Regions from separate parts of the Cobetia sp. MB87 genome, predicted to be linked through region 1. Evidence: predicted binding sites of a transcription regulator. Region 1 holds the regulator's gene; each other region holds the start of a gene.

What was found. Region 1 encodes LexA, which represses DNA repair genes until DNA is damaged. Its sites were predicted from a motif close to TACTGTNTANNTANACAGTA; they were not measured.
Region 2: recA (recombinase RecA) is a predicted target of LexA. The motif match lies at 5,510-5,529, and genes of this name have one in related genera.
Region 3: dinB (DNA polymerase IV) is a predicted target of LexA. The motif match lies at 2,700-2,719, and genes of this name have one in related genera.

The regions. Positions count from the first base shown of each region.
Region 1 is NZ_VFBC01000007.1:305,732-315,927, reverse strand. Features, by position in the region: gene CDPAHKCJ_RS07445 (hypoxanthine-guanine phosphoribosyltransferase) at 213-794, opposite strand; gene CDPAHKCJ_RS07440 (mechanosensitive ion channel family protein) at 775-2,121, opposite strand; gene nagZ (beta-N-acetylhexosaminidase) at 2,170-3,315, opposite strand; gene CDPAHKCJ_RS07430 (L,D-transpeptidase) at 3,575-4,117, opposite strand; gene CDPAHKCJ_RS07425 (TetR/AcrR family transcriptional regulator) at 4,117-4,794, opposite strand; gene lexA (transcriptional repressor LexA) at 5,353-5,982, shown strand; gene CDPAHKCJ_RS07415 (hypothetical protein) at 6,086-6,325, opposite strand; gene CDPAHKCJ_RS07410 (DUF6586 family protein) at 6,578-7,057, opposite strand; gene topA (type I DNA topoisomerase) at 7,057-9,699, opposite strand.
Region 2 is NZ_VFBC01000004.1:77,276-87,471, reverse strand. Features, by position in the region: gene CDPAHKCJ_RS02975 (aspartate kinase) at 1-561, opposite strand, end outside; gene alaS (alanine--tRNA ligase) at 671-3,274, opposite strand; gene CDPAHKCJ_RS02965 (regulatory protein RecX) at 3,519-4,157, opposite strand; gene recA (recombinase RecA) at 4,329-5,396, opposite strand; gene CDPAHKCJ_RS02955 (CinA family protein) at 5,612-6,100, opposite strand; gene mutS (DNA mismatch repair protein MutS) at 6,315-8,894, shown strand; gene fdxA (ferredoxin FdxA) at 9,174-9,497, shown strand.
Region 3 is NZ_VFBC01000003.1:198,231-208,426, reverse strand. Features, by position in the region: gene CDPAHKCJ_RS02445 (ribonuclease J) at 1-237, opposite strand, end outside; gene purU (formyltetrahydrofolate deformylase) at 652-1,506, shown strand; gene dinB (DNA polymerase IV) at 1,623-2,681, opposite strand; gene CDPAHKCJ_RS02430 (Na+/H+ antiporter family protein) at 2,847-4,193, opposite strand; gene CDPAHKCJ_RS02425 (YrbL family protein) at 4,472-5,092, shown strand; gene bioA (adenosylmethionine--8-amino-7-oxononanoate transaminase) at 5,227-6,522, opposite strand; gene CDPAHKCJ_RS02415 (histone-like nucleoid-structuring protein, MvaT/MvaU family) at 7,255-7,638, shown strand; gene CDPAHKCJ_RS02410 (anti-sigma factor) at 7,883-8,692, opposite strand; gene CDPAHKCJ_RS02405 (sigma-70 family RNA polymerase sigma factor) at 8,689-9,267, opposite strand; gene CDPAHKCJ_RS02400 (NAD(+) kinase) at 9,590-10,196, shown strand, end outside.

The DNA of each region.
Region 1 (10,196 bases):
AACGCTACTCCGAGCCAACCGACAACGACAAGCACAATCGTCATGTCTTGCGTCAAGAGAACAGAAAAGGCCCCGAAAACGACACCACCCGCCGCGGTTGCCCGGGCGGGTGGTGAACGAATGCCAGCGTTGACGATGGCTATCGCACGCGATGGCGATGTCAGTCGGCGATGGCGACTCACATCCGGCGACTCATGTCACAGACACTTGGGTTACAGACCCTTGGGCGCGTAGATGCCCGGCGCGTTACGCCAGTAACCCTTGTAGTCCATGCCGAAACCGAACAGGAAGCGGTCTTCGACATCCAACCCACAGAAATCGGCCTTGAAGCCCGGGAAGGCCTTGCGGTCATGCTTCTTGTCGACCAGCACGCAGCTGGACACGCTGCGCGCGCCGGCTTCACGGCAATACTCGAGGATCGCGGCCAGAGTGCCTCCTTCATCGAGGATGTCATCGACGATCACCACGTCGCGGCCGGCCATCGGCAGTTCCGGGTTGACACGCCAGAACAGCTCGCCGCCGCGCATCGCGCCACGGTAGCGAGTGGCGTGCAGATAATCGACTTCCAGCGGGAAGTCGAGACGGGTCAGCAGCTGGCCGGCGGTGATCAGGCCGCCGTTCATCACGCAATAGAAGATCGGCATGCGATCGCCGAGGTGTTCCGTCAGCTCAACGGCCATGCGGTCGAGTGCCACTTCAAGGTCAGCTTGCGGGATCAGGCAGTCGGCGTTGTCCATCACCTCACGCATTTCGTCATGCAGGGCGGTGAGAGTCTCAGGCGTCGGAGTCAGCATCGGGAGTTTCCTGGGTGTCACTGGCCTCATCTCCACGCCGGACAGGCGCAGAAGAGGATGTAGCAGCGGCGGTTGAATCAGAACGGCGGCGGGACCCGCGCGTCTGCGTGTCTGATGACGCCGCGGCGTTCTCCGCCTCGGCGTCGTGTTCATGGTGGCGTCCTTCAAAGGACAGCACATCGGCAAAGTGCAGACGCTGGCCAGGCAGCGCCACCTGGGCATCATGCTCACGGATGATGTCGTGCACCTTGAGCAGGACATCCTGCTTGATCGCGTGGTACTTCACCCAGTCGGTGGTGCGCGTGAAGACATAGACGAAGAAGTTCAGCGAATGCTCACCGTAGGTGGTGAAGTTCACGATCTGGGTGCGCGTCTGGTCGATCTCGTCATGGCCTTCCAGCATCTCGCGTACCGCGGCAACGATGGGGCCGACCTGGGCGGCATCCTCATAGCGCAGCCCCACGGTCTCGAAGATGCGGCGATTGTACATGCGCGACGGATTCTCCACCGAGATGCTGGTAAAGATGGCGTTCGGCACGTAGAGGGGGCGCATGTCAAAGGTACGGATACGCGTCAGGCGCCAACCGATATCCTCGACGGTGCCTTCGATCTCGCGGTCCGGTGAGCGGATCCAGTCGCCGACCTTGAAGGGCCGGTCGAGATGGATCATCAGGGCACCGAAGAAGTTGGCCAGCAGATCCCGCGCCGCAAAGCCGACCGCGATACCGCCGACACCCCCGAAGGCCAGCACCCCGGACAGCGAGACGCCGAGATTCTGCAGGATGGCCAGCCCCACCAGCACGACCACGACCGCACGCAGCAACTTGCTGATCGCCGAGGCCGTGGTGGCATCCATCGCGTTGACGTTGGTGCCGGGCGGCGGCATGGTGCGCAGCGCCTCGAAGCGCTTGACCATGCGAATCAACGCCCAGGCCAGCGCCAGCAGGGTCACGATCTGGCGCGCCGTGCCCAGGTACTTCTCGGCCCCGCCGAGGCTGAACTGGCCGGCGATGATGCCGAGCGCCAGCAACACCCCCATGCTGTAGAGCCAGAATGACAAGGGATGGCGCAGGCCATGCACCAGGGCGTCATCCCACAGGTTGCGGCTCTTCTCGGCATGCGCCGCCAGGCGAGTGAGCACCACTCGTTCGATGAGGTGCAGCAACAGCACCGCCAGCAGCAGCAGAGCCAGATTGATGCCCCATAGCGGCAGACCAAAGGTCTGCTCGACCCATTGGCGCAGCGGCTCGACCCATTGATTGATCATCTCTTCGGCAGGCGCTGCCAGCTTGTCGGCAGCAGCCTCGGTGGCGGATTGCTCAGCCATGGGGATTCCTTGCCAGTCGTCGACTCGAAAAAGACACCGCGTGCCTGATTATTGCGCGCTACCGGACTCAGAGGCCGACGACGTGTCAGACGCCTCGGCGCTGCCAAACGTGCCCGAGGGCATGGCAACCTGCTGTGATGCCTGGCTGGCCGCCATCGATTCGAGCCGCGCGTGGGTGCGCCGCCAGCGTGCCAGCCCCACCAGGCCATCCAGCGTCGGGCGAGCCCGCGCATAGCGCAACCGCGCCTGGCGCTTGCCTCGATGGCGCTGCTCATCGTCATCGAGGCTGTCGAGCACTTCGCGCGCGGCGGCCGGGTCATTGCAGACCAGCGCCATGTCACAGCCGGCGTCCAGCGCCAGGCGCGCACGCTCTGCCGGGCCACCTTCCGCGACTGCCGCCGCCATGCCCAGATCATCGGAGAAGATGGCGCCCTTGAAGCCGAACTCTTCGCGCAGCAGGCCCAACCAGCTGGGCGAGAAGCCCGCGGGACGTGCATCGAAATCCGGATAGATCACATGCGCCGGCATCACGCCGCCCAGACGCTCGGCGAGGGCCGCGAAGGGCTTGAGATCATGTTCGCGCAGCTCGCGGAACGGACGCGGGTCGACCACGCGCTCCAGATGGGTATCGGCCGAAATGCCACCATGCCCCGGGTAATGCTTGCCGACGGCGGACATGCCCGCCTCCTGCAGCCCATCGATGAAGGCGCCGCCCACCGCGATGACGTCTTCCGGCGTGGCGCCGAAGCTGCGATCACCAATGATGGTCGAGCCCGCCACATCGATATCCAGCACCGGCGCAAAGGTGATATCACAGCCGATGGCTGCCATTTCCATGCCCAGCAGCCAGCCGGCATCGCGTGCCAGACCCAGGCCTGCGGCCTGGGCGTCTTCGCCGCAACCATCACAGTCACGCCCGAGACAGCACTGTGCCAGGCTGCGCATCGATGGCAGGCGTGTCACGCCCTCGCGCAGACGCTGGACGCGCCCGCCCTCCTGATCGATGGCGATCAGCAGGTGGGGATTCACGCTGCGAATCTCGCGGCTCAGCTCCAGCACCTGCTCGGGAGAAGCGCAGTTGCGCGCAAACAGGATGACGCCCCCGACGGCAGGGCGTGCCAGCAGTTCACGTTCGTCGCGGGCGAGGGTCAGCCCCGCAACATCGACCATTACGGAGCCCAGTGGCTGTGTCATGTCATCCTTCCTGTCCATGGCCTGCGGCAGTGATGTCCCGTGAAGAGAGGAATCACGACCGTCAGGACTTCATGTCTTTTACGGGGCTTGGCAGCCTGGAAGAAACGTGATGAATCAGGCTGCCAGCGCGAGGAAAGGCGCAATTCTAGCCGACTGAACCCCTATCGAACAGTCGCGACCAGCTGCACCCCGGCAAGGGACTGCCACACGGATTTCGGTGACGGCTCATGGAGGGTATCAGACTCGGACACCAACGCCTTCAGACATGCAGCAGCACCGGTGTGCCGGGCACAGCCTCGGCAAAGAGTCGCAGCAGGTCGTCATCACGCAAGCGAATGCAGCCGTGGGATGCCGCGACGCCCATGGGCTCCGTGCTGGGCGTGCCATGAAAATAGATGTAACGGCGCAGACTATCGACCCGCTCGCCGCGGGCATTGCGACCGCGATTGAGGCCGGGCTCGCGGCCGCTGAGCCACAGAATGCGCGTCAGTATCCAGTCACGCTCAGGATGCTCGGCGGCAAGCTCAGGCGTGAACACCTCACCCGTGAAGCGCCGTCCGCGATAGACGGCGCCACGCGGATTGCCCGCCCCGATGGCGGCACGAATCACATGCCAGCCGGTTGGCGTGCAACCGCTGCCGTCGAGCTCGCCGATACCGTTGAGGCCGCTGGAGATCGCGCAGGCGTGCACCAGCGCGTCAGGGCCGGCCGCGGGGGGCGGCGCATCACTACTGCCACTCGGCGCGTCATTGCGTATCTCGAGGCTCTGGCGTGAGAGATCCACCGCGACCCAGCAGGCCATCAGCTGGCCGCCTGGGTGACCGCCTCACCATCCCCGAGCGAGGCCGGCAACGGCGCTGCCATCGCCGCGACCACCACCGGCCGCATGTGCTGAATCAGCTCACGCACCGTGGTGTGATGGCCGTATTCGGCCTCCTCGATATCGCGCAGTGCATCCAGGCCCGAGAAGGTGAAGATCACGCTGCCGAGCATGAAGTGCAGGCGCCAGAAGCGCTCGTTGTCCGGCAGATCAGGCGTCGCCAGCTTCAGAAGCTCGGCGAAGCGGCTGAAGACCGTGCCGTAATGCTCGCGGATATAGCGCCGCATGTGGCCCTGCCCCTGGGTATAGGCCAGCCCAAGCAGGCGCATGAAGGTACGCAGGCTGTTGCGCTCGGCCGGCACCTCCAGCACGGTGCGCGCCATCACCTCCAGCAGGACCTCCAGCGGCACCTGACGCCCGGCGTATTGCTGCTCGACGCTGTCGAGTGCCGCGTGGAAACGCTCACTGAACGGATCGAGATAGCGCGCGAAGACCGCCTGGATCAGCGATTTCTTGGAGCCGAAGTGGTAGTTCACCGCCGCCAGATTGACCTTGGCCTTGCTGGTGATGTTGCGCAATGAGGTCTCGGCGAAGCCGCGCTCGGCGAACAGCACCTCGGCAGTATCGAGGATGCGGGTAACGGTATCGGTCTGGGCCATGGGCGGAACCCTTGTCAGGTAGAAAAGGACTGGAGTCGTAGGTCACGGCACAAGCCCCGCACGGCGACTCTCTCATGAGGTGGTGCTGGTTCACGGCAAGGCCGCGTACGATCAAGGCATGTTCGAACACGGCCCGCTCGAGCACGGCCCGCTCGAGCACGGCATGTTTGATCATGGCTCGACCGGACACCGCCATCGACGAACATTCGTTTGAAACACTTTGATTCTAGCGCGCCATGCCATGACTGACAATTCTCTCGCGTTTCAAACGCCAGAGGTTTAGCCAAGGCTGATATTCGCTGAACGCTGACCGTGGCGATCCAAGGACTCGCCATGTCCGCCTCTCCCAGACAGCCCGCCTGACCTCATCAGCAGAGCCTTTGACATCGGGCAAGCAAGGTCACCAGACAGCGATCTCTCGACGACTACCTGCCCTTTGAGGCCACCACGCAAGCCACGATGCCTTGCATGACCGCCATGACTGGATACAATGACAGTTGTATGGATGCACACCCCGTGCCGTCAGCTCAAGATGCCGCCCAGGCCAAAGGCAATGCCATGACCCAGCCGCTTACTCCGCGCCAGCAGGATGTCTTCGACTTCATCATCAAGACCATCAAGTCCTCTGGCTACCCGCCGACGCGGGCCGAAATCGCCCAGGCGCTGGGCTTTCGCTCGCCGAATGCCGCCGAAGAGCATCTGCGCGCCCTCAAGCGCAAGGGCGCCATCGAGATGGTGCCGGGCACCTCACGCGGCATTCGCGTGCCGTCGCTGGCTGACGTCGACGACAGCGCCAACGATGGCCTGCCGGTGATCGGGGAAGTGGCCGCCGGCAGCCCGATTCTTGCCAGCGAGCATATCGACCGCCACTGTCCGCTGCCGAGTGACTACTTCTCGCCGGCTGCCGACTACCTGCTGCGTGTGCGCGGCGTGTCGATGAAGGATGTGGGGATTCTGGAAGGCGACCTGCTGGCCGTACACCGCACCACCAGCGTGCGTGATGGCCAGATCGTGGTGGCCCGCCTGGGGGATGAAGTCACCGTCAAGCGCTTCCGCCGTGACGGGCACTACGTATGGCTGGAAGCCGAAAACGAGGACTTCTCGCCGATCAAGGTCGACCTGCGCACGGACAGTCTGGAGATCGAGGGTCTCGGGGTGGGCGTCATCCGCGATGGTGGCCTGCACTGAGGCCTTGACCAGCAGCGCTTTGCCCAGCAGAAAAGCCGCACGCATCGCACAAAAAAACCCGCCTCGAGGCGGGTTTTTTTGTGCGCGAAGCATGAGCGATGAATCAGTGCACGATGCCTTCTGACTGCTCGTCCTCGTCTTCTTCGCCATCCCAGAGGCGAGTCCGGGTGATGGCGTGGTCGATCATCTCACGCGCGACCTCGAAACGATTGTCACGCAGCAGATCAGCGGCCTCGTCCGAAATGCGAATGCTGAGCAGCGGCTCACCTTCGCTTTCCGCGGCGCGCAGAATCACTTCACCATCTTCCATTTGCACAATTTCAAGTACGGCGGGATCGGACACGTCATTCCTCCTGCACGGCATCTCGCGAGATACCGGCGTCGTTGTAATCGTCAGCGCGACGGCTGGCAAGCCCGGCACCGCGCTGCCATCAGCGACGCAGAAAAAAGTACGACCACAGCCAGAGCCATGGTCGTACCGGAGAATGCAGGGCTTGCCACAATGCGATCAGTCTAGCACCCGTGAAGGCGAAACGTCACCCGATAGCCATACGCCAGTCATCACCAGCGTGCAGCACCAGATCAACGCCTGAACCTACCACTCGACACTCGACTCGCGCAGCTGCGGCAGCAGCGCCTTGAATGCCGTGATGGCGGCACTGAGACGCTCGGCCAGCGAGGCGTTCGAGGCTGCCGCGATGATCAGGCCATCACCACGCGAGCGCGATTCCTCGCGGCGAGCGGCACCGCCCTCTTCATGCAGGCGGGTCACATCCGCGACCAGCTCAGACAACCAGCTGTCGGGACGCTCCAGCAGGCTGCGCAGCTGTTCGACCTCGGCAATGGGCGTCGGCGGGGTGGTCAGGCGCTCACGCCAGCCACCCTGCGGCCAGCGCGCCGTCACGGCACACTCTTCCAGCAATGACGCCAGCGCAAGCTCCAGTAGGGCGAGCGCGCCCTCCTCACCGGCCATGCGTCGTGCCACGGCATGCTCATCGTCGCCAGAGGCTGCTGACTGGGCCAGCAGCAACTCGGCCTGATACAGCAGCTGATTGGTACGGGCACGCTGGCTCATCAGCTCTTGGCTCCCTTGCGCTTGTCCTCGACGACCCAGCGGCCGTTGTCATAGGTCGCCTTCCAACCGGTCGCCTTGCCTTCCTCATCGGTCATGACGTATTGAGCCTTGACCTTGCGCGAGAAGCGAATCTGCGCCGGACGTCCGTCCGGGTCCTGATCCGGGGCATCAAGAATGAAGTGATACTTCTCCGGTAGCTCGTCGGCATGCGCCTTGAGCTCCTTGACCAGCGGCGGACGCGTCTCGCGATTCTTCGGGAACTGACTGGCCGCCAGGAACAGGCCACTGGCGCCATCGCGCAGTACGTAGTGGTCCTCGACCTTGACGCAGGCAAGTTCCGGCATCGGAATCGGGTCCATCTTCGGCGGCGCTACCTCACCGGACTTGAGCAGCTTGCGGGTGTTCTTGCAATTCTCGTTGGTGCAGCCGAAGTACTTGCCGAAACGCCCGGTCTTGAGCTGCATGTCGGAGCCGCACTTGTCGCACTCGATCACCGGGCCATCGTAACCCTTGATGCGGAACTGCCCTTCCTCGACCTCGTGACCGACACAGTCCGGGCTATTGCCGCAGACGTGCAGCTTGCGCTGCTCATCGATCAGGTAGCTGTCCATCGCGGTGGCGCAGATCGGGCAGCGGCGCTTGGCTCGCAGCGCATCCGTCTCGGCATCTTCACCGGCATCGGCCGCCACGGCCTCATCACCCGGCAGCAGATCGATGGTGGTCTTGCAGCGCTCCTTGGGCGGCAGGTTGTAGCCGGAACAACCCAGGAAGACCCCGGTGGAGGCGGTACGGATCTGCATCTCACGCCCACAGGTCGGGCAGGCGATATCGGTCGGCACCGGCTGATTCGGACGCATGCCCTCTTCGGACTGGGCATGATCCAGCTCGGCCTTGAACTCGGCGTAGAAGGTGTCCAGCAGCTCGCGCCAGTTGCGCCCGCCGTTGGCCACTTCATCGAGATAGTCTTCCATGCGCGCCGTGAAGCCGAAGTCCATCAGGTCCTTGAAGGACTCGCTGAGGCGATCGGTGACGATGTCGCCCAGCTTCTCGGCATAGAAGCGACGGTTTTCCAGCGCCACGTAGCCACGGTCCTGGATGGTGGAGATGATGGCGGCATAGGTGGACGGACGACCGATACCGCGCTTCTCCAGCTCCTTGACCAGGCTGGCCTCGGTGTATCGCGCCGTGGGCTTGGTGAAGTGCTGAAGCGGCTGCAGCTCGACAAGGTCCAGCTTCTCGCCGATGGCAAGATCCGGCAGCGACTGGTCCTCTTCCTTCTTGCCCATCGGCTTCATGACACGCGTGTAGCCGTCGAACTTGAGCACACGGCCCTTGGCACGCAGCTCGTAGCCATCCACTTCGATGGTCAGCGTGGAGGACAGGTATTCAGCCGGCAGCATCTGACAGGCCACGAACTGACGCCAGATCAGCTCATACAGACGCTCGGCGTCACGCTCCATACCGGCGAGATCGGTGGCGCGGCGCGACACTTCGGAAGGACGAATCGCTTCGTGCGCTTCCTGGGCGCCCTCCTTGCTGGAGTAGACGTTGGCCGCTTCCGGCAGGTAGTTGCTGCCGTATTCTTCGCTGATGAAGTCACGCGCCGTGGCGACCGCGTCCGCCGACAGATTGGTCGAGTCGGTACGCATGTAGGTGATGTAACCCGCCTCGTAGAGACGCTGGGCCATCATCATGGTCTTCTTGACCGAGAAGCCGAGACGACCACTGGCCGCCTGCTGCAGGGTCGAGGTGATGAACGGCGCGTTCGGCTTGGAGCGCGTCGGCTTGTCTTCACGATTGGTGATCGCGAGCTTGGCCGTGCGCAGCGCCGCGATGCGATCCATCGTCTCTTTCTCGCTGGTCGGACGGAAGGCCTTGCCATCCTGACGCGCCAGCTCGAAACGGATCGCTTCACCACTGGCGGCGGCCAGCTCAGCGTGGACATCCCAGAACTCTTCGGGGATGAAGGCGCGGATCTCGCGCTCACGCTCGACGATCAGACGCACGGCAACCGACTGCACACGACCGGCGGACAGGCCACGAGCGACCTTGGCCCACAGCAGCGGCGAGACCATGAAGCCGACGACGCGATCCAGATAGCGGCGTGCCTGCTGGGCATGCACGCGATCCATCTTCAGCTCGCCCGGCTCATCGAAGGCCGCCGTGATCGCCTTCTTGGTGATCTCGTTGAAGACCACACGCTTGTAACGCGAATCGTCGCCACCGATGGTCTCGCGCAGGTGCCAGGCAATCGCCTCACCTTCGCGGTCCAGATCCGTCGCGAGATAGATGGTGTCGGCTTTCTCGGCCAGGCGCGTCAGCTCGGAAACGACCTTTTCCTTGCCGGGCAGGATCTCGTAATGCGCCTCCCAGCCATTCTCCGGGTCGACCCCCATGCGGCGAATCAACTGGGTCTTGGCCTTCTGCGCCTTGTGAGCCGCCTTGACCTCGGGCGACATCTTGCGGGTCTCCGCCGCCTGACGGGCACGTTCCTTGGGGTCGGTGGCCTGCTTGCCGCTACCGCTGGTCGGCAGGTCGCGGATGTGCCCGACACTCGACTTCACCACGAAGTCGTTGCCGAGATACTTGTTGATGGTCTTGGCCTTGGCGGGCGACTCGACGATCACCAGTGACTTGCCCATGGTTGCTCGCATCTCCTGGCCGGCACTGATTGCGCCGGCGAATGACTCGTCGCGCTGGGTTTTGTCCCAGCCGAAAAATGCGCCTACCCTACCCCAGCATTTCAGCGCTGACCAGCAATGTTGAGACTGGCACCTCGTCAAGGCGGCTCAAGATGACGCCTCTGCGACAGCCCCGAGACATGCCATGCCAGCGTGCGGCTTGCGTCAGATGACATCGACAGCCGTCATGCATGGGGTCGTGGCAATCCGGCCTCCGAGCCGGACTTGAGCATAGGTCATCAGCGCATGGCAGCGGTCAACGGGGCCGGTACACGGTCTGCGCCGGCTCGATGAGCGGAAATGTCGCTCAGCAGGCTATTGCCACTATATAGGTAGCAGTGAAATGGCTGCCTGTGAAAGCCAGCCAGCGAACATTGGCGTGATGGGGCGATCACCCCGACGCCGACACAGAGGGCATGCGACGCCTGGCTGTCAGGCGTCGAAATGGCCGGCCGCCC
Region 2 (10,196 bases), on a different contig from region 1:
GGAGCACACGCGCGGGTCAGTGGTATAGACACCATCGACATCGGTGTAGATCTGGCACTCATCCGCCTTCAGTGCGGCAGCCAGGGCGACACCGGTAGTGTCAGAGCCACCACGACCCAGCGTCGTGATGTTGCCCTCTTCATCGACACCCTGGAAGCCTGCCACCACGACCACCTTGCCATCGTCGAGGTCTTCACGCAGGTCATCGGTATCGATGTGCTGGATACGCGCCTTGGTGTGCGCGCTATCGGTGCGGATGCCCACCTGCGCCCCTGTGTAGGAGGTCGCGTCGACGCCGATCTTCTGCAGCGCCATGGCCAGCAGGGAAATGGTGACCTGCTCGCCGGTGGAGACCAGCATGTCCATCTCGCGCGGTGTCGGGTCATCATTGATCTCGCTGGCGAGACCGATCAGTCGGTTGGTCTCGCCACTCATGGCAGAGACGACCACGACAATCTGATGGCCCTCATCGCGGAATCGCTTGACCTTCTCGGCGACGGCCTTGATCCGCTCCACCGAGCCGACCGAAGTGCCTCCGAACTTCTGAACGTATAGCGCCATGTGCGTTTCCGTTATCCGTGTCCGTTTGCGTTGTCCCCACATGAAGCTCATGTGAGCCCAAAAAGAGGCCGGGTCTCCTCAAGAGGAGCCCGGCCTTCATCTTGTACTGTCAGCCCAGCTGGGCGTCTACCCATGATGGCACACCGGCCAGTGCGCCCGGAAGCGAAGCGGCGTCACTGCCACCGGCCTGGGCCATGTCAGCACGACCACCACCCTTGCCGCCGACCTGCTCAGCCACGTGGCGCACCAGATCCCCCGCCTTGACGCGCGAGGTCAGGTCGTCGGTGACACCGGCGATCAGGCTGACCTTGTCACCGTCCGCGACGCCGAGCACCAGAATGCCGGAGCCGAGTTTGGACTTGAGGTCATCCATCAGGCCGCGCAGCTCCTTGCCGGAGACGCCTTCGACCTGCTTGGCCAGCACCTTGATGCCCTGGACATTCGCGATGTCACTGAGCATGTCGCTGGCCGAAGCGGACGCCAGCTTGGCCTTGAGGCGCTCAAGCTCCTTCTCGAGGCCGCGATTGCGCTCCAGCAGGCTGCTGACGCGCTCCTCGACCTGCTCCGGCTTGGCCTTGAGGCGCTCACCGAGGCGAGCAAGAGTCGCTTCCTGCGCGAGCAGGAAGTCACGCGCGGCGCGACCGGTGATGGCCTCGATACGACGCACGCCGGACGCGATGCCTGTCTCGGCGAGAATATGCATCTGGCCGATGTCGCCGCTGCGCTTGACGTGAGTCCCGCCGCACAGCTCGATGGAGAAGGCATCCTGACCGATGGTCAGCACGCGAACTTCCTCACCATACTTGGCATCGAAGAGGGCCGCTGCGCCGCGCGCCTTGGCCTCATCGAGACTCATGAACTCGATGGTGGTCTCGGCGTTGGCCAGGATCTGCGCGTTGACGATGCGCTCGACTTCGGACAGCTGCTCGGCCGTCATCGCCTCAAAGTGGCTGAAGTCGAAGCGCAGACGCTCGGCCGTGACCAGCGAGCCCTTCTGCTGAACGTGCTCGCCCAGCACCAGTCGCAGCGCTTCGTGCAGCAGGTGCGTGGCTGAGTGGTTGCGCACGGAAGCCGCACGCAGCTCGGCATCGACCTGCGGACGCACCTTGTCACCGACCTTGAGAGCGCCCTCGATCAGCACACCGTGGTGCAGATGATGGCCGGTCTGCTTCTGGGTATCGCTGACCTGGAAGCGGCCGCCATCCAGATGCAGATAACCGGTGTCGCCGGCCTGACCGCCTGACTCGCCGTAGAACGGGGTGGTATCAAGCACCACGATGCCCTTGGTGTCTACCTCGAGCTGCTCGACGGCATTGCCTTCGGCGTCGAACAGCGAGGTGACGGTGGCTTCCCCTTCCAGCTGGTCGTAACCGGTGAAGACGGTCTCGCCCTCCAGCACCAGATTGGCGGAGTAGTCGCCGCCGAAGTTGCTGGCGGCACGGGCGCGATCACGCTGTGCTTCCAGGGCCGCCTGGAAGCCTGCCTCATCGAGGATCAGCTCGCGCTCACGGCAGATGTCAGCGGTCAGGTCATACGGGAAGCCGTAGGTGTCGTAGAGCTTGAAGATGGTCTCGCCGTCGAGGGTATTGCCCTCGAGACCAGCGATGGCTTCTTCCAGAAGCTTCATGCCATGTTCCAGCGTACGCGCGAACTGCTCTTCTTCCTTGAGCAGCACACGCTCGATCTGCTCGCGGGCAGCGCGCAGTTCCGGATAGGCATCGCCCATCTCGCTGTCGAGAGCCGCGACCAGCTTGTAGAAGAAGCTGCCACGCGCGCCCAGCTTGTGACCATGACGCACGGCGCGACGGATGATGCGACGCAGCACGTAGCCACGGCCTTCGTTGGACGGCAGCACGCCATCGGCGATCAGGAAGGCGCACGAGCGGATGTGGTCAGCCACTACACGCAGTGACGGCGTGGCGATGTTGTCGTGACCGATGATCTCGGCCGCGGCGGCCAACAGATTCTGGAACAGGTCGATCTCGTAGTTGGAGTGCACGCCCTGCATCACGGCCGCGACACGCTCCAGACCCATGCCGGTATCGATGGACGGCTTGGGCAGCGGGTGCAGCGTGCCCTCGGCGTCACGGTCGAACTGCATGAAGACCAGGTTCCAGATCTCGATGTAGCGATCGCCATCTTCGTCCGGGCTGCCCGGCGGGCCACCGGCGACATCTTCGCCGTGGTCATAGAAGATCTCGGAGGACGGACCACACGGACCGGTGTCGCCCATCTGCCAGAAGTTGTCCTCGTCGAGACGCGAGAAGCGGTTCTGATCGATGCCGACCTCGTTGAACCAGATGTCACGGGCTTCGTCATCGCTGACGTGCACGGTGACCCACAGCTTCTCCTTCGGCAGGCCGAGTTCTTCGGTCAGAAACTTCCAGGCGAACTGGATGGCTTCGCGCTTGAAGTAGTCGCCGAAGCTGAAGTTGCCCAGCATCTCGAAGAAGGTGTGGTGGCGGGCGGTATAGCCGACGTTGTCCAGGTCATTGTGCTTGCCACCGGCGCGCACGCAGCGCTGCGCGGAGGTCGCACGGCTGTAGCCACGCGGATCACGGCCCAGGAAGACATCCTTGAAGGGCACCATGCCGGCGTTGGTGAACAGCAGGGTCGGGTCGTTGTTCGGCACCAGGGAGCTGGTGGGAACGATGGTATGGCCCTGCTTCTCGAAATAGGTCAGGAAGGCGTTTCTGATTTCTGCGCTTTTCATAGAGGTTCCGTAGCGATGTGCGTAAAGACGCTCCGGGGGTCTTCTGCATGACTTCCGCATGGTTTCTGCATGTTCATCCATGTGGGTATGCATGGAGGTGCAATGAAAAGCATGAAAGAAGGCGCCTGCCCCGTGCCGTCGCAAGACGACCTAGTATAACGCCTGTTCGCGCAAGCTAAAGGGGGGGAAATGTCTTGAAGCGCCGGTTTGCGCGTCATGAGAGCCAAACAGCCACCCGCTAGCCTTATTCCCCCTCATCACTCCAGGCGGACTCCATGGCATAGCGCAGCTGCTCATAGTCGAAGCCGCGCTGGAGCAGAAAGCGTTCGCGCCGTGCGCGCTCCTTGTGCCCCTCGCCGGGGCCGGAGAAGCGCCTGGCCAGCGTCTCGCGCGCCAGTTCGAAGAAATCCACCGCATCGACATGACCGAAGGCATCCGGCGTCGGGTCACTGGCGGCACGCATCACGGCATTGAGCGTCTCGCTATCGATACCACGCTGGCGCAGCTCCTGCTGGATACGCCTCGGTCCCTGTCCGCGCAGGACGCGCGTCCGCAGGAAGCTGGCGGCAAAGCGCTCATCGGATTGCAGGCCCTCCTCGACCATGCGCTCCAGCACCTCCTCGATCAGCAGCTCGACCTCATCGCGACTCAAGGCCGCCTGTGCACCCTCCTCGCCCGCGGCTTGCCGCTCTGCTAACTCGTCATCGCTGACCGCCCGCAGGTAGTCGCGCTCCTTGAGATAGTCGTGCAGCTCGCGGCGACTATGTTCGCGGCGTGCCAGACGCGCGATGGCATCATTGCGTGCACGCCGTTTCGGCGTCATCGCGCCTGAGTCGAGCGGTTGATACTCAGGCCCACTCATTTCAGCGCTGTCATCGTGCATGGTCATGCTCCCGGAGTTGAGCAGAAGGACATCGATGGACGTGAACGCAAGGCGCCCGCCTCCGAGTCATCGGGGCGGGCGCCTTGGGGTCATCTCACCGAGCCGGAAACGATACGGTGCGATGACGCCAGCCTGGCGGCTGGCGCTCTTGCTCTTTCTTCGGGACGAGCCTCAATCGAGATCGATATCCAGGTCGTCTTCACTCTCGGCGGCCGCGGTCTCTTTCGGCTCTTCCTTGGCTTCCGGTGCTGCCAGCAACTGGGCACGGATCTGGGCTTCAATCTCCTCCATGATGGCGGGATTGTCTTCCAGGTACTGGGCGGAGTTGGCCTTGCCCTGACCGATCTTGCTGCCCTGATAGCTGTACCAGGCGCCTGACTTGCCGACCAGTCCACACTGCACGCCCAGGTCGATCACCTCACCGGCGTGATAGATGCCCTTGCCGTAGAGAATCTGGAACTCGGCCTGACGGAACGGCGGCGCGACCTTGTTCTTGACGACCTTGACGCGGGTCTCGTTACCGGTGACTTCATCACCGGACTTCACGGAACCGGTACGACGGATATCCAGACGTACACTGGAGTAGAACTTCAGTGCGTTACCGCCAGTCGTGGTTTCGGGGCTGCCGAACATCACGCCGATCTTCATGCGGATCTGGTTGATGAACACCACCATGCAGTTGGCGTTCTTGATGTGACCGGTCACCTTGCGCAGTGCCTGGGACATCAGACGCGCCTGCAGGCCGACGTGTGAGTCGCCCATCTCGCCTTCGATCTCGGCACGCGGCGTCAGTGCTGCCACGGAGTCGACGATGATGACGTCAACGCCGCCGGAGCGTACCAGCATGTCGACGATCTCGAGCGCCTGCTCACCGGTGTCCGGCTGGGAGACCAGCATCTCGTCCAGATTGACGCCCAGCTTCTCGGCGTAGGACGGATCCAGCGCGTGCTCGGCATCGATGAAGGCACAGACCTTGCCCTGCTTCTGCGCCTGGGCGATGACCGAGAGGGTCAGTGTCGTCTTGCCCGAGGATTCCGGACCGTAGATCTCGACCACGCGTCCGAAGGGCAGGCCGCCGATGCCGAGTGCGATATCCAGCCCCAGAGAACCGGTGGAAACCGACGGGATGGCCACACGCGGGGCATCGCCCATGCGCATGACGGCGCCCTTGCCGAACTGGCGCTCGATCTGGGACAGCGCCGCGTTCAGCGCCTTGGTACGATTGTCGTCCTTTGCCATGTGGCCTCCTGTCGAACGGCGGAGCCACACGGGCTGCCACCTGGAATAGAGAATTCTGTCACTGAGAGCTGAGCAGACACCGTCAGACTAGCGGCTGAGGTGTCGTGGCAAAACCCTGTATACATGGACAGTATAATGCCGCAAGTTGCGTCACTCTGCCAGTCCGGTGATGCGCTTTTTCAGGCAGCACCCTCAACGCGGGGCTTGCATCGGGCTCACGAGTCTTCGGTACCGATCTGCAAGGCCTCCACGCGCTCGATCAAGCCCTGCAGCGCCTCCCGCACGGCGGCGTCGCGCACGGCCTGCCGGTCGCCGGAAAAGTGACAGCAGCGTGCCTGCTGGCGCGCCTCGCTCCCCCACGCCAGCCACACGGTGCCGACGGGCTTCTCGTCACTTCCCCCGCCGGGGCCGGCCACACCGCTGATCGCCACCCCCAGCTCAGCGCCACTTTCGCGACAGGCACCGCGCACCATCTCGCAGACGACCGCCTCGGAGACGGCACCGAAGGTTTCAAGCGATGCCTCACTGACTCCCAGCAGGCGCTGCTTGGTGGCATTGGAATAGGTCACGTAGCCCGCATCGAAATAGCGGGAGCTGCCGGCAATCGCCGTGATCGCGGCACTCACCCCGCCTCCGGTGCACGACTCGGCGGTGGTGACGCGCACGCCGCGCGCGACCGCCAATGCCTGCAACTGCTCAGCCAGGGTATTCGCGCACGCAGCCTCAGGGGCCGTACCGGTCAATTGACTCACGAACTTTCTCCTTGTGGAGGTCATCGGGTGAAAAGGGCAGCGAGCATGAGACATCACAGGCATTGGAGCCGGCCGCGCCAGTCCGTAGAATATCGCGCATCCCGCATGCCGTGCTCTCGCATGTGTGCTTTTTCCCATTGCAGTGCAGTCAAGGAAGTCCATGGCCATGGCCAAGAACAGCGCGCCCCAGATGACGCCGATGATGACGCAGTACATGAAGATCAAACGCGAGCACCCCGGCGTGCTGCTGTTCTATCGCATGGGCGACTTCTATGAACTGTTTCATGAGGACGCCAAGCGCGCAGCACAACTGCTCGATATCACCTTGACGGCGCGCGGCAGCTCCGGTGGCTCACCGATCCCCATGGCAGGGGTGCCCTACCACAGCGCCGAAGGCTATCTGGCACGCCTGGTCAAGATGGGCGAATCGGTGGCCATCTGCGAGCAGATCGGTGACCCGGCGACCAGCAAGGGGCCCGTCGAGCGCAAGGTCGTGCGTATCGTCACCCCGGGAACGCTGCATGATGAGGCGCTGCTGGATGCCAGCCGCGACAACCTGCTGGTGGCGCTGCACCGTGACGGCGAGACCTGGGGCCTGGCCGCTCTCGAACTCTCCTCCGGTCGCTTCAGCGTGCTCGAGGTCAATGGTGATGATGAGCTGCTGGCCGAGATCCAGCGCCTTTCGCCTGCAGAGGTCATGGTCGGTGAAAGCCGTACTCTCCCCGCCAGCCTGTCCTCGCGCCCGGGCCTGACCCGCCAGAGCGATTGGCACTTCGATCACGAAACTGCCTTGCGTCTGCTGTGCGATCAATTCGGCGTCCAGGACCTCAACGGCTTCGGTTGCAGCCACCTGACGCGCGCCGTCACGGCAGCCGGTGCTCTGCTCGACTATGCTCGCGACACCCAGCGCACCGGCCTGCCCCACGTGACCGCGCTGGCCGTCGAGAGCCGCGATGACTCGGTGGTGATCGATGCCGCCAGCCGTCGCAACCTCGAGATCGATACCAACCTGGGCGGCACCAGCGACAACACGCTGGCCAGCGTGCTGGACGTCACCGCGACCGCGATGGGCTCGCGCCTGCTCAAGCGCTGGCTCAACCGCCCGCTGCGCGATCAACTCCAGATCGGCCAGCGCCAGGCGGCGGTGCAACGTCTGCTGGATGGCGACTATCCCTTCGAGCTGCAAGGCCTGCTCAAGCGCATCGGCGATGTGGAACGCATACTCGCCCGTGTCGCACTGCGCAGCGCACGCCCTCGTGACATGGCACGCCTGCGCGATGGCCTCAACACCCTGCCCGAGCTGCGCGCCGTACTCGCCAGCGTCGAGAAAGGCAGCGCCATCGATGACCTGCGCGATGCCATCCGCCTGTTCCCGGCACTTTCCGCGATGCTCAGCGAGGCGCTGGTCGAGAATCCGCCGGTAGTGCTGCGCGATGGTGGTGTGATCGCCGATGGCTACGACGATGAGCTGGACGAGTATCGCGGCCTGTCCGAGAACGCCGGCCAGTACCTGGTCGCACTCGAGACCCGCGAGCGCGAGCGCACCGGCCTGAGCAACCTCAAGGTCGGCTACAACCGCGTGCATGGCTACTTCATCGAGCTGCCGCGCTCGCAATCGGCCGAGGCCCCGCCGGAATACATCCGTCGCCAGACACTCAAGAATGCCGAGCGCTTCATCATCCCCGAGCTCAAGGAATTCGAGGACAAGGCGCTGTCCGCCAAGTCCAAGTCACTGGCGCGCGAGAAGCTGCTGTATGAGCACCTGCTGGATGACCTGAATACCGAACTGGATGGCCTGCAGCAGACGGCCCGTGCGCTGGCGTCACTGGATGTGCTGACCGCCTTCGCCGATCGCGCCGCTGCTCTTGATTTCGTGCGCCCAGAACTCAGCGAGACCCCGGGCATCGATATCGAAGGCGGACGCCACCCGGTGGTCGAACATGTCAGCGATCATCCCTTCGTGCCCAACGATGTGCGCTTCGATGATACGCGGCGCATGCTGGTGATCACCGGCCCCAACATGGGCGGTAAGTCCACCTACATGCGCCAGACGGCACTGATTGCCCTGCTCGCGCATACTGGCAGCTTCGTGCCGGCGTCCCGCGCATCCATCGGCCCGCTGGATCGCATCTTCACGCGCATCGGCTCCTCGGATGACCTGGCCGGCGGCCGCTCGACCTTCATGGTCGAGATGACCGAGACCGCCAGCATCCTGCACAACGCCACTGACGAGAGCCTGGTGTTGATGGATGAGATCGGCCGTGGCACCTCGACCTTCGATGGTCTGTCACTGGCATGGGCCAGCGCCGAGCATCTGGCGCGCACGCGTGCCTTCACCCTGTTCGCGACCCATTACTTCGAGATGACGGCGCTGCCCGAGCATGCCGATGCCGTCGCCAACGTGCACCTGACGGCCGCAGAACATGGCGATGGCATCGTCTTCATGCACCGCGTCGAGGAAGGCCCTGCCAGCCAGAGCTATGGCCTGCAGGTGGCCCAGCTGGCCGGTGTCCCGCAGAGCGTCATCCTGCGGGCACGCGAGAAGCTGACCAGTCTGGAGCAGCAGGAAGTCGATCGTCCGCAGGTGGCGCGCGAGGATGCGCTGGGGCAGCCGGTACCGCAACAGAATGACCTGTTCGCGGCACCGCCGCATCCGGTCGTCGAAGCCCTCAATGGCCTGGACCCGGATGATCTGAGCCCCAAGCGAGCGCTGGAGCTGATCTACGAATGGCACCGTCAGCGCTGAGCGCCGTCACACCGAGCCAGCGTTGACGCGCCTGGCTCGAGAATGAGTGGCAAGGCCCGAGAATGAGCGGCAAGACTCGACAGCAACCTTCGGGCATAGCACCATTCCAAAACGATCCGCCCCTGCTGATTGCGGGGGCGGCAGAGCGCCACTAGAATAACGCCTTATAACATCTGCGCCGCTTATAACCTGAAGACCATGATGTCGCCGAGACGACACATGGTGGGCGCCTGGACCACGACCTACGAGAGAGACGCCAATCCGCGTCAGGAGACCTGCATGGCATTCATCGTCACCGAGAACTGCATTCGCTGCAAATACACCGACTGCGTGGAAGTCTGCCCGGTGGATTGCTTCTACGAAGGCCCGAACTTCCTGGTGATCAACCCGGATGAGTGCATTGACTGCGCGCTGTGTGAGCCTGAATGCCCCGCCGAAGCCATCTTCTCCGAAGATGAAGTGCCGGAGAACCAGAAGGAATTCATCGAGCTGAATGCCGACCTGGCCGAAGTCTGGCCGAACATCAGCGAGAAGAAGGACGCCATGGAAGACGCCGAGAAGTGGGATGGTGTCGATGGCAAGCTTGAGTATCTGGAGCAGTAAGCCCCTCAAGTCACCCGCATCTCGCGCGGCAAGCGGCTTGCCCGCCCTGACCGGGCAAGCTCGGCTCTCATGACAGAAACGGTAGCGATTCCCCCCGGGAGCCGCTGCCGTTTCTGTATCTGATGCCTGAAGTCGGTGCCCCAAGCTCGTGCCAGGAGCTCGTACCAAGGGCTCGTACCAGGAGCTCAGTCCCTGGCATACGGGCATAAAAAAGGGCGACCCCGTAAGGTCGCCCGCTCCAAGCGTGTTCCTGTCGATCCATCCTGGATCGCACTCCTGAGTGCTGTCCCTGCCCTTCACGACATCCTGTCATTCGGGGCGCACCGTCACGCGTGGCGGGCATTGCAGCACTGCTTGCGCAGCTGTCCCACCGCAATGCCCGTTAGTGCAGATATTTGCCTGTCCTGCTGTCCTGCCCATGCATTGCCCGGCGTCCTGCCTGTACCGCTCCCTACCTATGCAGCTGACAGCCTCACGACATTCCTTGTCCGACCATCCTTGTCGTGGCTTCCAGCCACTTGATGCTGCCGCTGTCTGCCCCATCATTCCTGACGCGGATGATGTCCCGTCATCCGTCACTTCCTGTGAAGGGCAAGCTTCCTGACTGCATATCAGAGCCTGGAGCTCTCCGACACTCCGTGTCGTTATCGTGCTTCCTGCCTGTGTGGCGCTTCCCATCGCCGACGGATCATCCTGATC
Region 3 (10,196 bases), on a different contig from region 1:
AGCCGCCAACGGCGTTGCGATGATCGGGCAGCGCCATTTGGGCCACAGCCAGGCGACTGCGCCGATGTGGTCTTCGTGGCCATGGGTGATCACCAGCATCTGTGGGCTGATGCCCAGACTTGCCAGGGACTCGATATCGGGTACCTGCAACGGACCTTCTGGCAGGTCCTGACGAATCATCATGCCGCAATCCACGGCAATCCAGTGATCCTGATAACCATACAGCGTCAGATTCATGCCGATCTCGCCGCAGCCACCCAGCGGTAGCAGGTGCAGCGGCGGACGTTGTCTCTGACGGACTTGAACGCGGGGTTTCAACATGGATGTCATGCCATCTATAAAATGTGGCTCAACTATACGGGAATCCCGCGAAGCGCCACAAATGGCGCTGTTGTCCGGTCGAGCTGATTCGGTGGCGGTCCAGCCGTCCGCGTGACGCCTTGAGGTGGGCTGGCGTGATGGCCGCTGATCGCAATGTCGTATTGACCATATGGACAGAATCGGGGCCCAGCACTGTTTCAGGCCGCGTGATCAGCTACAATAGCCCACCTTTGCCGAGGGGCTGCTTACGGGCGGTGTCATGATTCCTCGCGCAGGCCGGCGCTTCGCCGGCTGAACATCATTCCCGCTATCACAATGGTTGAACTTACGATGTCTCACGCCTATCGCCTGGTGGTGTCCTGCCCTGACCAGGTCGGAATTGTCGCCCGAGTTTCCACTTTCATCGCCGAGCAGGGCGGGTGGATCACCGAAGCCAATCAGCATTCTGATCTTGGCGCCGGTCGTTTCTTCATGCGCTATGAGATCAACCCCGAAACCATCGGCCTGAGTGCCGATGAGCTCGGCAAGCGCTTCGCCCCGATCGGCGAAGAGTTCGGCATGCAGTGGCGCGTGCATGACACCGCTGCCAAGAAGCGTGTCGTATTGATGGTCTCCAAGGACTCCCATTGTCTGGTGGACCTGCTGCATCGCTGGCAGTCCGGTGATCTGGATTGCGAGATCCCCTGCGTCATTTCCAACCACGATGACATGCGATCGCTGGTGGAATGGCACGGCATTCCGTTCCATCACGTGCCGGTCGACAAGAATGACAAGGCTCCGGCCTTTGCCGAGGTCGAGCGTCTGGTGGAAGAATCCCGGGCCGATTGCATCGTGCTGGCGCGCTACATGCAGATCATTCCACCAAGCCTGTGTGAGCGCTATGCCGGTCGCCTGATCAATATCCACCACAGCTTCCTGCCTTCCTTCGTGGGCGCCAAGCCGTATCACCAGGCCTTCGGACGTGGGGTCAAGCTGATCGGGGCGACCTGCCATTACGTGACCGAAGAGCTGGATGCCGGCCCGATCATCGAGCAGGACATCCATCGCGTCACTCACTGCCATACCGCCGAGGAACTGGTGCGCATCGGCCGTGATGTCGAGCAGAAGGTGCTGGCACGCGGGCTGCGTTGGCACCTGCAGGATCGCGTGCTGATCCACGGCAACAAGACCATCGTCTTCGCCTGAGCTTCGCTTGCTCAACGCATGAGTCTGTCATCGACCTGAGGTCATGACGAAGAAGCCGGTACCTGTTTCAGGTGCCGGCTTTGTTGTTTTCGGATGGGGGGAGCGACTGGTGCGAGCTAGAACAATCCCAGCTGCTGGGCGTCCTCGCGGGCCTTGAGGCGCACGCCGACACCCAGCAGGCGGACAGGGCGGTAGCCGCGTTGCCAGGCTTGCTCCATCAAAAGGGCGAAGCTGTTGGCGCTTGGCAGCGTGGTGGTCGAGGCGGGGAGCAGGCTTTCCAGCGTGGTGCTCTCGAAGTTGTTGAAGCGGATCTTGACGAACTGCTTGGCCAGCACCGGCTGGTCATGGCGGGCGTGACGGCTGGTCAGGCGTTCGAGCAGGGCAGGCAGGCGCTCGAGACAAGCCGGCAGGTCAGGCAGGTCGTGATCGAAGGTGTGTTCGACACTGATCGACTTGCGCTCGCGTTCGACACGTACTGGTCGCTCATCGATGCCGTGCGCCAGTTCGTGCAGGCGGGTGCCGAACTTGCCGAAGTGTTCGGCCAGTGTCGTCAACGGCGTGCCACGCATGTCCTCGCAGGTGGTGATGCCCAGGCGTGTCAGGCGCGCCAGCGTCGCCGGGCCGACCCCGTGCAGCTTGCCGACGGGCAGCTGGCGGATGAAGGCGTCGCTGGTCTCGGGTGTGATCACCGTCAGGCCGTCGGGCTTTTCCCAGTCACTGGCGATCTTGGCCAGAAACTTGTTGGCGGCCACGCCAAGGGAGAGCGTGATGCCGGTGCGCTTGAGCGCCTCCTCCTTCAGCCAGCGCGCCATCCAGGTGGCGCTGCCCTGAAAGTCAGTCACGGCGCTGACATCCAGATAGGCTTCATCCAGCGAGAGGGGCTCCACCAGGGGCGTCAGTTCATGGAAGAGTGCCTGGATCTCGGCGGAGACGGCGCGGTAGCGCTCGAAGTCCGGTGGCACCAGAATCAGCTGTGGGCAAAGGCGCAGCGCGCGGGCAGTCGACATCGCCGAGCGTACGCCGAAGGCACGCGCGGGATAGTTGCAGGTGGCGATGACACCGCGTTGCTCGGTGCGGCCGCCGATGGCGATGGGCACGTCGCGCCACTCGGGATGGCGGAGCATCTCGACGGCGGCATAGAAGCAATCGCAGTCGGCGTGGAGGATCTTGCGCATGCGCGCATCATGCTAAAAGACTGGATGGCTGTCCAGTAGCTGTGCCCATTCATTGGGCCTGAGCAGGCTCAATAACGAAAACGCCCGACAGTGAGGAAGGTCCTCGCTGCCGGGCGTTGTCATGTCTGGCATCTCACCTGTGGCCGAGTGGTGTCGGTCAGTGGATTACAGCGTCATCGCGGCCACCCAGCCGAATACGATCAGCGGGATGTTGTAGTGAATGAAGGTCGGCACCACGCTGTCCCAGATGTGGTCATGCTGCTGATCGACATTCAGGCCGGAAGTCGGGCCGAGGGTCGAATCAGAAGCCGGTGAGCCGGCATCTCCCAGCGCGGCGGCGGTGCCGATCAGCGCGACGGTGGCCAGCGGCGAGAAGCCGAATTGCAGCGCCAGCGGCACGTAGATGGCGGCAATGATCGGAATGGTCGAGAAGCTGGAGCCGATGCCCAGAGTGATGAACAGGCCGACCATCAGCATGACCAGCGCGGCCAGCGGCTTGTTGTCACCGATGATATGGAAGGAGGCGTCGACCAGGGTCTGGATGTCGCCGGTGGCCTTCATCACGGAAGCGAAACCAGCCGCCGAGATCATGATGAAGCCGATCAGTGCCATCATGCGCATGCCGGAGGTGAAGAGGTCATCCGCTTCGTTCCACTTGAACAGGCCACCCAGCGAGAGGATGGCGAAGCCGACCAGGCCGCCGAGAATCATGGAGCCGGAATACAGCTGAATGCCGAGGGCGGCGATGATGGCGACGCCTGCCATGATCAGGCCGCTCTTGGACGGCGTGTGCATGGGCGTGTGGTGCGGCACGTTGCTGGACTTGATCTCGCGGGTCGCGTAGTCACGCGGCTTGCGGTAGGAGACGAACAGCGCCGTCAGCAGGCCGAGGAACATGCCGCCGACCGGAATCGCCATCGCCATCGGCACCATGCCACGGGTCACGTCCAGACCGAGCGACTGGCCGGCATCATTGATGTTGGCCAGCAGGATGTCGTTGAGGAAGATGGAGCCGAAACCGACCGGCAGCAGCATGTAGGGCGCGGTCAGGCCGAAGGTCAGTGCACAGGCCACGGCGCGACGATCCAGGCGCAGGCGGTTCATGGCGACCAGCAGCGGCGGAATCAGGATCGGGATGAAGGCGATGTGGACCGGAATCAGGTTCTGGGAGGAAATTGCGACCAGGGTCACGCTGCCCAGCAGGCCGTACTTGATGGCCGTCTGGCGGCGCGGTGTGCTTTCGCCATTGAGCAGGCCGATCAGGCGTGCGGCGAGCAGGTCCGGCAAACCGGAGCGAGACAGGGCGACGGCGAAGGCACCGAGGGTGGCGTAGGCCAGCGCGACCTTGGCGCCGCCGCCGACACCGTCATTGAAGGCGCCGAGCGTATCAGTCAGGGACAGGCCGCTGAACAGACCGCCGACCAGCGCGCCGGCGACCAGCGCGAAGACGACCGAGACGCGAGCCAACGACAGGCCGACCATGACCAGGACGGCCAGAATTACCGCATTCATGCGAGTTCCTCTTGAGGTAGCTTCGGGGATAGGGTCTGGCGAGAGAGCTGCGCGGCCACCCGATCCCGGGCAATACCTCGCATGACGTGCTGCTGGCAGTTTCATCCTGAAACCGGCCAAAAACGGCGCGTAATCATACCAGAAGGGCAGCGCAAGCTGAATGGCCGATGAACGTGGGCGCTGCCAGATGGCACAAGTTGGCGTGCAATGACGGCTTTTTGTAGAATGCCACGCTGCCCGGCGGCTGCAGTCGCAGGCGTTATTCAACAGGAGTGCGCATGCTGGAGCTGGAAAATGCCCGCGTCATCGGCATGGGAAATGATCGGCGTGTCTATCAGGACCCGAACGACCCCCATCGCTGCATCAAGGTCCCGCGTTACCCTGACAAGGGCAGCCGCCAGAATGAACGCGAGCAACGCTATTTCGAGGGCCTGGTCAGACGTGGCATGCGCGACTGGTCCTATGTGCCTGCCTACCATGGCAGTGTCGCCACCGCCGAGGGGCTCGGGCTGGTCTTCGATCTGATTCTCGACAGTGACGGCTCCACGTCACGGCGGTTGCGCGAGGTGCATCTCGAGACTCCCGAGCGCCTGAGCGCCGAGGTGCTGGTGAGCGAGCTGGCCAATCTCTATCGCTATCTCGAGAAACGCTGGTTGATTCCGTCTGATCTCAATGATCGCAATATCGTGGTCCAGTTCAGCGACGACCAGCCGCCCAGATTGTGGCTGATCGACGGTATCTCGAACCCTGACTTCATTCCGCTGGCGACCAGCGTCGCCTGGCTGGCACGGCGCAAGGTCGCGCGTCGCTATCGTCACTTCCTGAAGAAACTGGTCAAGGGCGGCCAGCTCTCGCCAGAGGAGTATCAGGCACTCGAAGCCAGTCTGTGGGGTGAATGACTCTGATGGTGACGGCTCTCGAGACTGGTGGCGCTCGAGAGTGACTGCCCCTGATGGCGCTTGCCTCTGATGGCAATCGCCTTTGATGAACATCGCCAGGGGCAGTCGTGTTGTGTATCAGTGCAAGCAGTACATCAGTGTTCCAGGGTCTCGAAGTAGCTGGTCATCGCATGGGTGATCTGGCGCAAGTCCTGCGGCGAGGTGATATAGGCCGGCATGGTATAGAGCCAGCAACCGAAGGGACGTAACCAGACACCCAGTTCACGGGCATGGGCTTGAGCGCCTGCCAGACTGCTGGCATCGTGTACTTCTATCACCGCCGTGGCACCCAATACGCGTACATCGCGAATGGCGGGATGGGAGAAGTTCAGCAGGGTGTCGCGCAACAATTGATTGAGCTCGGCAATCTTGCCCAGATAATTCTCTTCCTCGAATACCGCGAGACTTTCCAGTGCTACCCGACAGGCCAGCGGATTGCCCATGAAGGTCGGGCCGTGCATGAAGGCGCTATTCGCATCCTCGCCATCAAATGCATGGAAGATATGACTCTGGGCCAGGGTGGCGGCATGTCCCAGATATCCCCCCGTCAGTCCCTTGGAGAGCACCATGATGTCGGGAGAGACATTGGCGTGTTCACAGGCAAACATCTTGCCGGTCCGACCGAAGCCGGTCGCGACTTCATCGAAGATCAATACGATTCCGAACTCATCACATAACTCGCGTGCCGCCTCAAGATAGTAGGGCGAATACATGTTGAGGCCACCTGCCGCCTGCAAGAGAGGCTCCATCAACAATGCTGCTATCTCATGCTGGTGTGTTTCCAGGCAGGCGCGCAATGCGCTGATATCGTCTGCTACCTCGTCACGACTCGCACTGAAACCGGCAGTCGGCGCCGGTGCGAAATGATGTCTGGGCAGGAAATCGGTGAACAAGGAATGCATGCCTTCTTCAGGGTCACACACTGCCATGCAGCCCGCCGTATCGCCGTGATAGGCCTTCATCAATGACAGCATGCGCGTCCGTCCGCGCGTGTCATCGCGGTCTTTGCGCTGTTGCTGATATTGCACTGCCATTTTCATGGCGACTTCCATGCCCACCGAGCCGCTATCCGAGAAGAAGACATGATTCAGGCCCTCGGGGGTGACGCGCACCAGCGCATCGGCAAGCTCCTTGGCCGGTCGATGGCGAATGCCGCCCAGCATCACATGGCAGAGTTCTGCCGCTTGCTGCTGAATGGCCGCGACGAGGCGCGGGTGTCCGTAGCCATGGATCATGCACCACCAGGAACACGTCGCATCCAGCAGTGTCTCACCTCCCGCCAGTGCCATGCGGGCTCCCGTGCCACCGACCACCTCCAGTGGTGCTGGCATGTCTTGCATCTGGGTATAAGGGTGCCAGAGAGAAAGTGAGTCCGTATCGCGGGTCGGCATCTGGGAGAATGGCATGGAGTATCTCTGCGAGTGGCGGGAGAGTGGAGTGGCGTGATGACAGCTCAATCTTTGTCAACCTTGACCATTCTATCAGGTTGACTGTGTTTTTGAAGTGACGCTTTCTGGAGAAAGTGTTGCATTTTGCACCACTATTAGTTCACCACCTGCTTTAGTATGGACTTCTGTTGTTCGTTCAGGTGCATGCTTTTCGAGGTGCGCAGGCAATCACAGCTCTACCCCGAAAGTCTGCAATCTGACGCCGAAACACCAACGGAAAAGTGGTTGCATAATACTTCCTGATGGGGTGTTGTCATGAATTGTGCATATCTCGTGAATATTGGAGACCTAGTGATGGCGGGCCCTCAAGCCTGATGTCAGGACGTGGTAAAGACTTCTTCTTGTTGTTGCAGAGACGCTTTTGTCAGATCTGTCTTCAGTTGTGACAGGAGATAATGAAGTGCCTGGGCAGTGAGTACTGTTTTTTAGCTGGCTATTGCATTGATCGGAAAGATTGCATACTTTGGGAACATGTTATTTAAGACTTCACCTCGCAGTTGACTCGGTCTATAATCGCCCTTGATCTGGTGTGGGCGCTTAACTGTCCCGAGTGTCCTGCACAAGTCTTTATGAAAACGCGCTGTTAAACATGTACGGTAGATGAATATCGCCGAGCCTCTTTCAGCATCGTGTTTTCGTGACTCAACTGTCTGTCCCGACATCCTGGAGATACTCATGTCCCTGTTGACTGATTTCATGCAGAAAGAGCAAGAGCTCAAGAAACTTCAAGAGCAGCTGGAAAGCCTACGCAATGATGACCGTCTGAAGAACGAACTCGAATTCAAGGACAAGCTGGACGCGCTGATGGGCGAGTACGGCAAGTCCACTCGTGACGTCATCACCCTGCTGGACCCGAAAGCGTCTCAGGCACCGGCTGCTGCCGCACCGGAAAGCAAGACCGGTGGCGTGCGTCGCAAGCGCAAGCTGAAGGTCTACAAGAACCCGCATACCGGTGAAGTCATCGAGACGCGTGGTGGCAACCACAAGCAGCTGAAAGAGTGGAAGGAAGAGCACGGTGCTGAAACCGTCGAATCCTGGCTCGAGCGCACTGAAAGCTGAGCACTGGCTTTGTTGCCAGCTAGCTAGCTGATGCTGCCAGACATGAAAAAGCCCCGCGATTGCGGGGCTTTTTCATGTCTGGCGTTTGACTGACGTCAGACGACGGACCCCCTCTTTGAGCAGGTCTAGAGCAGGTCTTGAGTAGATCGATAGGGCGCTTTCCCGTGAGACTCGCTGTGAAATTACAGCATCGGAAAGCGCCACTATCGGCAATCGTCATGCTCGAGGGCTGATATGACGACTATCAACTATCACGCTGATTGAGGTCCACCAGGCGACCGATGGCGAGAATCTTGCCCGTCGGTTTGCCGGTCGGCGAGCCGCCTTCTGGCTCCAGGGTCATCTCCAGCAGCTGGCCCGGGCTCATGCTGCCGATCTGCTCGGCGCTGAGTTCGATGCCGGCAATCGGATCGACCAGTCCCAGTGAACGCGGCCCTTCTTGCGGGTCGGTCAGGGTCCACAGTTCGATGGCGCGCTCCGTCGGGCGCTCGATGGAAACCTTCGGCGTCAGCTGCAGGCCACCGCTGGGCGTGACATTGGCCACCCAGGTCGGCGTGCCCGGATCTTCCAGTGTCTGCAGGATAGCGACCATGTGTTGCGCGTCGCCGTCAGGTGTCTGGGTAGCCACCTCCGGTGACGTGCCTTCCAGCGGCGCGCTGGGAGAGAAGGGTCCCATCTGCATGACCAGTGCCAGAGCGAGACCTGCCCCCAGGCCCAGTCCGAGGCCACCGCCGAGCCAGCGCATTAGCCAAGGCGCCTTGGCCGAGGCGCTGGCCTGATCTGGGTCATCGCGGATGGCGGAGGACTGCTTGAGGCGCACCAGGCTGGCGTCGATGCGTTTCCACAATGAGTCGGAAGGAGGCTCCGGCGGCAGGCGGTCACTCACGCTCAGCCAATGTTGCTGCCAGCGCAGGGCCATGCGTGCGGCATTGTCATCGCGCTCGATCCAGGCGCGCACTTCGGCTTCACGCTCAGGGTCCAGCAGCCCGAGGGCATGCTCACCCAGCAGCAGGTTCTGTTCTTCGGGAGATTCGGGAATCAGGGGGCTATTCATCGTGACAGGCACTCCTGCAGTAGCTTGAGACCGGCGCGGATGCGTCCCTTGATGGTGCCAAGCGGTGCGCTCAGCTTCTCGGCGATCTGTTCGTGTGTCAGTCCCTTGAAGAAGGCCAGCAGAATGGGTTCGCGACGCGGCACTTCCAGCTCACCCAGGCAGTCGCTCAACTGATGGGCCGTCTGGCTGTCACCAGCCGCGGTTTCCGGATTGGCGAGCAGATCGGCCAGCGTGTCGAGCGCATCGCTGTCGCCGCGTGGCGTCCGCCCCTGGGCACGCAGCTGATCCAGAGCGCGATAGCGCAGGATGGTAAACAGCCAGGCGCGACCATTGCCGAGTTCACGGCGATACTGGCCCGCGTTGGACCACAGCTTGATGAAGGCGTCATGGACGGCATCTTCCGCCTGGTCGCGGCTGTTCAACAGGCGCATGGCGAGCGCCAGCATGCGGCCAGATTCGAGATCATAAAGGCTGCGGAACGCGGCCTCGTCTCCTCGTGCACAGGCTTCTATCGCACTGGCGTGGTCAAAGCTTTCCGCATCTGGCGGACTGACTGACGGCTTCTGTGCAGGCATGGGGCAGCCGGCTCCTTTGGCAGGGGGTCCATTGTTCAACTGACGGTATGTGCACCGCCGAGGAATGGCAAGTTGCATGATAGAGGCCTTCGTTCGGGAAAGAATCAACGCCCGTGACGGTCGGGATGGCGGTGCGTCAATTGCGGGGGATAGTCAGGTAACGCCCAGCTTCCCGCCTTGGATGTTCACGGCCGGTTTGAAACGTGACTGGACATGACGCCAGCCAGTCGCTCCACATCCGATGGGGAAAGCGCGGCGCGGCTGCATTGCTGCTCGCGCGGTGAGTCCGCATAATGGCCGGCATGACAGCCTGGGAGGCGTGATGAAGCAGCAATTCAATACGATCGGCGTGATTGGCCGACTGGGCAGTGCTCAGGTGGTGGATACGCTCAAGCGCTTGATTCGCTTTCTGGATTCCCGTGGCCTGGCCATGGTGATCGAGGAGCGCACTGCCACGCTGCTGCTGGACCACGGTCTGCAGGTGGCCAGCCGCCGTCAGATGGGCGAGCAGTGTGATCTGGTGATCGTGGTCGGCGGCGATGGTAGCCTGCTGGGCGCCGCGCGCGCGCTGTGCCGCAGCGGCACGCCAGTGCTCGGCGTCAATCGTGGGCGACTCGGCTTTCTGACCGACATTCGCCCCGATGAGCTCGAGGAGAAGGTGGCCGAGGTGCTGGGCGGTGACTATCTCAGCGAGCAACGCTTCCTGCTCGAGGCCGAGGTTTACCGCGAAGGCGAGCGCATCGGAGCGGCCGATGGCCTCAATGACGTGGTGCTGCACCCGGGCAAGGCGGCGCGCATGATCGAATTCGAGCTGTTCATCGATGGTCAGTTCGTCTACTCCCAACGCTCGGATGGCTTGATCGTCGCCACGCCGACCGGCTCGACCGCCTACGCGCTGTCCGGTGGCGGCCCCATCGTGCATCCGCGTC